2 regions of the Pseudomonas palleroniana genome follow, and region 1 is predicted to be linked to the other one. Evidence: predicted binding sites of a transcription regulator. Region 1 holds the regulator's gene; the other holds the start of a gene.
The links. The regulator FliA, encoded in region 1, starts transcription of late flagellar genes. The targets are predictions, from matches to a motif close to CTAAAGTTTNNNNNNNNNNNGCCGNTAA.
Positions count from the first base shown of each region.

Region 1 (4,055 bases):
CACCCTTGGCGAGATGTTTTTGTGGATCTTTTTCCGAAAGGATCGCTGCGCGGTCATGTTCGATACCGGCAAAGCGGTCGACCTGGCCGGCCATCAGCACCAATTTGAGCAGGTTGCTTTCCACTTCGGTGACCAACTGGGTCACACGCTTGATCACTTGACCGGTGAGGTCCTGGTAATCCTGGGCCAGCAAAATGTCGTTGAGGTTGCTGGAAACCGTACGGTTGTCCTGCTCACTGCGCGACAGGAAACCTTCAACCCGACGCGCCAATTCACGAAACTCTTCGGCGCCCACTTCGCGACGCATGAAGCGGCCCCAGTCAACGCTGAGGGCCTGGGCTTCGTTGGCCATGCCGTTGACCAGCGGCGTGGCGTTTTCCACCAGGTCCATAGTGCGGTTGGCCGCCGCCTCAGTCAGCCTGACCACATAGGACAAGCGTTCGGTGGCATCGGTGATTTGCGAAATTTCTTCGGCCTGGGGCATGTGCGGGTCAATCTGAAAATTGACGATCGCACTGTGCAGCTCACGTGTCAGCTTGCCCACTTCCTGATACAGGCCGCGGTCACGCGTCTGATTGAGCTCATGGATCAACTGCACCGCGTCGCCGAACTGACCTTTTTCCAGGCTTTCGACCAACTGGTGGGCATGTTTTTTCAGAGTCGACTCAAAGTCTTTCTGTGATGATTCTGTATGCTCCATAGCTCCCCCTGCGATGGCGTTAGCCGTGGATGCGCTCGAAGATTTTTTCGATCTTCTCTTTCAACGCCTGTGCAGTGAATGGCTTGACCACGTAACCGTTGACCCCGGCCTGGGCGGCTTCGATGATCTGTTCACGCTTGGCTTCGGCGGTCACCATCAACACGGGAAGGCTGCGCAATTTTTCGTCGGCGCGCACGTGGCGCAACAAGTCGATACCGGTCATGCCCGGCATGTTCCAGTCCGTTACCAGAAAGTCGATGCTCCCACTGTTGAGGATCGGGATCGCCGTAAGGCCGTCATCCGCCTCGACCGTGTTGGTGAACCCAAGGTCACGCAACAGATTTTTTATGATCCGCCGCATCGTTGAGAAGTCATCAACGATGAGGATTTTCATGTTCTTGTCCAATTCGACCTCCAAGCAGTCTTAAACGCGCCCAGCACCTGGACGCGCCATTTCAATCAACAGGCGTTACACAACAAAGGACTGCCCAGGGCACCACGGCACGACCCCGCAAAAGCCTTCGACTTTCGCGGCGCGTCTACAGTGTCCCCACACTGCCTGTCAGCGCGCGCGCCACTCCCCCAACCGCCCCCGCAAGCGGGCTGCGCACTGGCTATGCAGCTGGCTGACACGCGATTCGCTGACCCCCAGGACCTCACCGATTTCCTTGAGGTTCAGCTCTTCGTCGTAGTACAGCGCCAACACCAGTCGCTCACGCTCCGGCAAATTGGCAATCGCGTCCGCCAACGCCCTCTGGAAACGCTCATCTTCCAGGTCACGCGACGGTTCGAGATGTGCACTCGCGCCGTCCTCGTGCAGCCCTTCGTGTTCGCCGTCCTGCAACAGGTCGTCGAAACTGAACAGGCGGCTGCCCAAGGTATCGTTCAAAATCCCGTAATAATCATCGAGACTCAATTGGAGTTCGGCCGCAACTTCATGATCTTTAGCGTCACGACCGGTTTTTGCTTCAATTGCGCGAATGGCATCACTGACCATTCGCGTGTTGCGGTGTACCGAACGCGGCGCCCAATCCCCTTTACGGACCTCATCGAGCATCGCGCCACGGATACGGATACCCGCATACGTCTCGAAACTCGCACCCTTGCTCGCGTCATATTTGGTCGACACTTCGAGCAAGCCGATCATGCCGGCCTGGATCAGGTCTTCCACCTGCACACTGGCCGGCAGGCGCGCCAGCAAGTGGTAGGCAATGCGCTTGACCAAGGGCGCATAACGCTCGATCAATTCGCCCTGGCTGTCACGTGCCGATTTCTTGTAAAGGTTATAGCCGCTGGCTGTCATAGCACCGGTCCTGCGCTCGTCTGATGCACCAATCGCTCGACGAAAAACTCCAGATGCCCCCGCGGGTTGGCAGGCAACGGCCAGGTATCGACCTTCTGGGCAATAGCCTTGAACGCCAACGCGCATTTGGAACGAGGGAACGCTTCATAGACCGCACGCTGCTTTTGCACGGCCTTGCGCACACACTCGTCATAGGGAACTGCGCCAACGTATTGTAAGGCGACATCGAGAAAACGGTCCGTGACCTTGGTCAACTTGGCGAACAGATTCCGGCCTTCCTGCGGGCTTTGGGCCATGTTGGCCAGCACGCGGAAGCGGTTCATGCCGTAGTCACGGTTAAGCAGTTTGATCAGAGCATAGGCGTCGGTGATCGAGGTGGGTTCGTCGCAGACCACCAGCAATACTTCCTGCGCGGCGCGCACGAAGCTGACCACGGATTCGCCGATCCCGGCGGCGGTGTCGATCACCAGCACATCGAGGTTGTCGCCGATATCGCTGAACGCCTGGATCAGGCCGGCGTGCTGCGCCGGGCTCAGGTGCACCATGCTCTGGGTGCCCGAGGCGGCAGGCACGATACGAATGCCTCCGGGGCCTTGCAGCAGCACATCGCGCAGCTCGCAACGGCCCTCGATCACATCGGCGAGGGTGTGTTTGGGTGTCAGCCCCAGCAGAACGTCCACGTTCGCCAGGCCCAGGTCAGCATCCAGCAGCATGACGCGACGGCCAAGTTCTGCCAGGGCCAGGGACAAATTCACCGACACGTTAGTTTTCCCGACGCCACCTTTGCCGCCGGTCACCGCGATCACCTGTACAGGATGCATGCTGCCCATTTTATTTCTTTACCTTGTCTTGCTTAGACGCAGGCTACACGGCTTGGTCGCGTGAATCGCTTGCAGACCATCAATGTAGATACATTTCACAGTGCTCATCCTGCCTCACCCCACCCGTTTTGCCGGGTTGTGGTAAAGGTCGGCGAACATATCAGCCATCGCTTCCTCGCTAGGCTCTTCTTGCATTTGCACGCTGACAGCACGGCTGACCAACTGATGACGACGCGGCAGATGCAAATCATCTGGAATCCGCGGGCCATCGGTCAGGTAGGCAACCGGTAATTCATGACCGATAGCCAGGCTCAACACCTCACCCAAGTTTGCAGTTTCGTCTAGTTTGGTGAGGATGCAACCCGCCAGGCCGCAACGTTTGTAGCTGTGGTACGCAGCGGTAAGAACCTGTTTCTGGCTGGTGGTTGCAAGCACCAGGTAATTTTTCGCCTTGATGCCACGCCCGGCCAGGCTTTCCAGCTGCATGCGCAGCGCCGGATCGCTGGCTTGCAGGCCGGCGGTGTCGATCAACACCACGCGCTTGCGCAACAGCGGGTCAAGGGCATTGGCCAGGGACTGGCCCGGGTCGACGTGGGTCACCGGCACATTGAGGATGCGCCCCAGGGTCTTGAGCTGTTCCTGGGCGCCGATACGATAACTGTCCATGCTCACCAGCGCGATACTCGACGCGCCGTACTTGAGCACATACCGGGCGGCCAGCTTGGCCAGGGTGGTGGTCTTGCCCATGCCGGCCGGGCCGACCATGGCGATCACACCGCCCTCTTCCAGCGGTTCGAGCTCCGGGGTGACGATCATGCGGGCCAAGTGGGCCAGCAACATGCGCCACGCCTGGCGGGGCTCTTCGACCTCGGTGGTCAGCGCCAGCAGGTCGCGGGACAGCGGGCCGGACAGGCCGATACGCTGCAAGCGACGCCACAGGTTGGCCTGGTGCGGCTTGCTGCCTTGCAACTGTGTCCAGGCCAACGAACCCAACTGCACTTCGAGCAGTTCACGCAGGCCGTTGAGTTCAGAGCGCATCGAGTCGAACACGCGCTGGTCGACCGCAGCCGCCGGGGCCGGCGCTGCGGGACGTGGCGGTTCAACGAAGGTCGGCTCGACCAGCGGCTCGGCGGCCGTCAGCGGCAGGCCGGCGAACAATTGGCGATTGGTGGTAGCGTCGCTGTCGCCACGCATGCTCAGCTCGGCCTGGGCCGACACAATGCGCGAGGCG
Region 1 covers NZ_CP092411.1:2,416,539-2,420,593, reverse strand. The annotation lists gene MJP36_RS11140 (protein phosphatase CheZ) at 1-700, opposite strand, end outside; gene MJP36_RS11135 (chemotaxis response regulator CheY) at 720-1,094, opposite strand; gene fliA (RNA polymerase sigma factor FliA) at 1,263-2,003, opposite strand; gene fleN (flagellar synthesis regulator FleN) at 2,000-2,833, opposite strand; gene flhF (flagellar biosynthesis GTPase FlhF) at 2,939-4,055, opposite strand, start outside.

Region 2 (4,055 bases), 3.0 Mb from region 1:
CTTCCCAGCCGCCCATGTCTTTCCAACGGTTGACGATGCCGCAGAACAGCTCGGCGGTCTTCTCGGTGTCGTAGCGTGCCGAGTGGGCCTCGCGACCGTCAAAGTCGATACCGGCTGCCTGGCACGCCTTGGCCAATACCGTCTGGCCGTAAGCCAGGCCGGCGAGCGTTGCCGTGTCGAAGCTGGAGAACGGATGGAACGGATTGCGCTTCATGTCCAGCCGCGCCACGGCGGCGTTCAGGAAGCCCAGGTCGAAGCTGCTGTTGTGCCCCACCAGGATTGCACGCTTGCAGCCATTGGCCTTCAGCGCCTTGCGTACGCCACGGAAGATATCGGTCAGTGCCGCTTCTTCACTTACAGCCATGCGCAGCGGGTGGTCCAGCTTGATGCCGGTAAATTCCAGGGCTGCCGCTTCGATGTTGGCGCCTTCGAACGGCTCGACACGGAAGAAGTGGGTGTGCTCCGGGTACACGAAACCCTGTTCATCCATGCCGATGGTGGTGGCGGCAATTTCCAGCAGCGCGTCGGTGGCGCAATTGAAACCACCGGTTTCTACGTCGATGACAACCGGCAGATAGCCGCGAAACCGCTCGGCCATCGGGTGACGGGAGCCGCCGCCACTGTGCTCGTGTTCGTCGTCGAAATGGTCTTCACTCACGTGTTTTCCTCCAGCAGGCGCCAGCGCAGTGTTTCACCGGCGCGCAGCGGGATGACAGTCAGCTCGCCGAACGGCAGGCTGGCAGGGGCGGTCCAGTCTTCACGGACCAGGGTAATACGGTCGGTATTCGCCGGCAGGCCGTAGAAACGCGGGCCATTGAGGCTGGCGAAGCCTTCGAGCTTGTCCAGGGCATTACGCTGTTCGAACGCTTCGGCATACAACTCGATCGCCGCATACGCGGTATAGCAGCCGGCACAACCGCACGCGGCTTCCTTGGCGTGCTGGGCGTGGGGGGCGGAGTCGGTGCCGAGGAAGAACTTCGGGTTGCCGCTGGTCGCCGCATCCAGCAAGGCCACCTGGTGGGTGTTGCGCTTGAGGATCGGCAGGCAATAGAAGTGCGGCCGAATCCCGCCTACCAGCATGTGGTTGCGGTTGTAGAGCAGGTGGTGGGCGGTGATGGTAGCGCCGACGTTGGCCGAAGCCTCGGTGACGAACTGCACGGCGTCGGCTGTGGTGATGTGTTCGAACACGACCTTGAGGGTCGGGAACAGCTCGACCACCCGGCGCATATGCTCGTCGATGAAAATCTTTTCACGATCGAATACGTCGACATCGCCACGGGTGACTTCACCGTGGATCAGCAACGGCATGCCGACTTCGGCCATGGCTTCGATGGCCGGCAGGATCTTGTCGATACTGGTCACGCCGGAATCGGAATTGGTGGTCGCGCCCGCCGGATACAACTTGGCGGCATGCACGAAACCGCTGGCTTTGGCCTGGCGGATCTCGTCAGGTTGGGTGCGGTCGGTCAGGTAGAGCACCATCAGCGGTTCGAAGCGGCTGCCGGCCGGCCGTGCAGCGAGGATACGCTGGCGATAGGCATCGGCTTCGGCGGCATTACGGACCGGCGGTACCAGGTTAGGCATGATGATGGCGCGGCCGAACGTGCGCGCGACATCGGCCACAGTTTGGGGTAACGCAGCACCATCGCGAAGATGAATATGCCAGTCGTCGGGACGCAGCAGGGTCAGGCGGTCGGACATTGGGGATTCCAGGCGGGTCAATCTGGTGGGAATGCTACCGGAAAAGACTCTTGCAGGCACTCGCTATCAAGTTTTGCAGGATGCGACCGATATCCCCGGGTATGCCTTAACGATGTATGACGCTTTGAAGTGTTGTAGAAACCAGTGGAGCCTCCCGTGCGCCAGCATTATCTAGCCCTGCTCAGTGCGTTCGCCAGCCTGCCTGTGATGGCCCTCACGTTCCAGACACGCCTGGAGAATATTGAGTGGAAGGTGGAGGGCGATCAGTTCGAGTGCCGTCTGACCCAGCCGATCACCGATTTCGGCTCTGGTGAGTTCGTGCGCCGGGCCGGCGAGCAGGCGACGTTTCGTCTGAAAGCCTTTAACGGGTCGCTGGGTGCCGGTTCAGCCACCTTGTTGGCCGCCGCTGCTCCCTGGCAACCCGGCCGCGGTGACATCAACCTGGGTGCCGTGCGGGTCGGCAGCGGCGACGTGTTGTTCAATAGCTCCCAGGCCCAAGCCGGTCGTCTGTTCAGTGGTTTACTGGAAGGGCGTAGCCCAACCGTGCGGCATTACGCGCGTGAAGGCGGCTATTCGGAAATTCGCCTGCTGCCGGTGAAGTTCAGCAAGGCCTACAACGATTATCAGTTGTGCACCGCAAAGTTGCTGCCGATGAATTACGATCAGGTCAAGCAGACCGAGGTCGGGTTCCCTGGCGGTGGTATCGAGCTGGATGCGGCGGCCAAGAAAAAGCTGTCGGTGATTCTTGCGTTCATGAAAGCCGATCCCACGGTCAATCATATCGAGTTGAACGGCCATTCCGATAACAGTGGTAACCGCCTGACCAACCGCGATGTGTCGCGGCGTCGTGCGCTGGCGGTGATGGACTACTTCAAGGCCAACGGTATTCCAGAATCGCAAATCACTCTGCGTTTCCACGGCGAAAGCTACCCACTGGCGCCCAACACCAATGCGGCCAACCGTGCGCGCAACCGTCGCGTGAATATCCAGCTTGAACGGGTCGCGGCGCCCGAGAAACCGGCGCCTTCGACCGCAGCCCCAAGCAACCCCGCGCATATTTCATAAAGCGCGCTCATAAGGTGCGACCATCGGTCGCCCGCTCGACATAATCTGTCGCTTTATCTTCATTTGCTGTCGCGCCTCTGTAAATTCACGGTTTTGGTCGGTAGAATCGACGCCTTTCCGTACAACCCCGTGGAGTGATGGCATGGCCGACGTAAACAAGGTCGTTCTCGCGTATTCCGGCGGCCTGGACACTTCGGTGATCCTCAAGTGGCTGCAGGATACTTATAACTGTGAAGTGGTGACCTTCACCGCTGACCTGGGTCAGGGCGAAGAGGTCGAACCTGCACGTGCCAAGGCGCAAGCCATGGGCGTGAAAGAGATCTACATTGACGACCTGCGCGAAGAATTCGTCCGCGATTTCGTCTTCCCGATGTTTCGCGCCAACACCGTCTACGAAGGCGAGTACCTGCTGGGTACTTCGATCGCGCGTCCGCTCATCGCCAAGCGTCTGATCGAAATCGCCAATGAAACCGGCGCCGACGCCATTTCCCATGGCGCCACCGGCAAGGGCAACGACCAGGTCCGTTTTGAACTGGGCGCCTATGCGCTCAAGCCCGGCGTAAAAGTGATTGCACCTTGGCGCGAATGGGACCTGCTGTCCCGTGAAAAGCTGATGGATTACGCTGAAAAGCACGCAATCCCGATCGAGCGTCACGGCAAGAAGAAATCCCCGTACTCGATGGACGCCAACCTGCTGCACATCTCCTATGAAGGCGGCGTGTTGGAAGACACCTGGACCGAGCACGAGGAAGACATGTGGCGTTGGACCGTCTCCCCGGAGAACGCACCCGACAAACCGCAGTACCTGGAACTGACTTACCGCAACGGCGACATCGTCGCGCTGGACGGCGTCGAAATGACCCCGGCCACCGTACTGGCGACCCTGAACCGTATCGGCGGTGAGCACGGTATCGGTCGTCTCGACATCGTTGAGAACCGTTACGTGGGCATGAAGTCCCGCGGCTGCTACGAAACCCCAGGCGGCACCATCATGCTGCGCGCTCACCGTGCCATCGAGTCCATCACCCTGGACCGTGAAGTGGCACACCTCAAAGATGAGTTGATGCCCAAGTACGCCAGCCTGATCTACACCGGCTATTGGTGGAGCCCTGAGCGTCTGATGCTGCAACAGATGATCGACGCTTCCCAGGTCCACGTGAACGGCGTTGTGCGCCTGAAGCTGTACAAGGGCAATGTGATCGTCACCGGTCGCAAGTCCGATGAGTCGTTGTTCGACGCGAACATCGCCACTTTCGAAGAAGATGGCGGCGCCTACAACCAGGCGGACG
Region 2 covers NZ_CP092411.1:5,401,976-5,406,030, reverse strand. The annotation lists gene rnt (ribonuclease T) at 1-658, opposite strand, end outside; gene pyrC (dihydroorotase) at 655-1,701, opposite strand; gene MJP36_RS24335 (flagellar protein MotY) at 1,858-2,766, shown strand; gene MJP36_RS24330 (argininosuccinate synthase) at 2,909-4,055, shown strand, end outside.
Region 2: the regulator FliA is predicted to act here: its motif matches at 1,767-1,794, upstream of MJP36_RS24335 (flagellar protein MotY).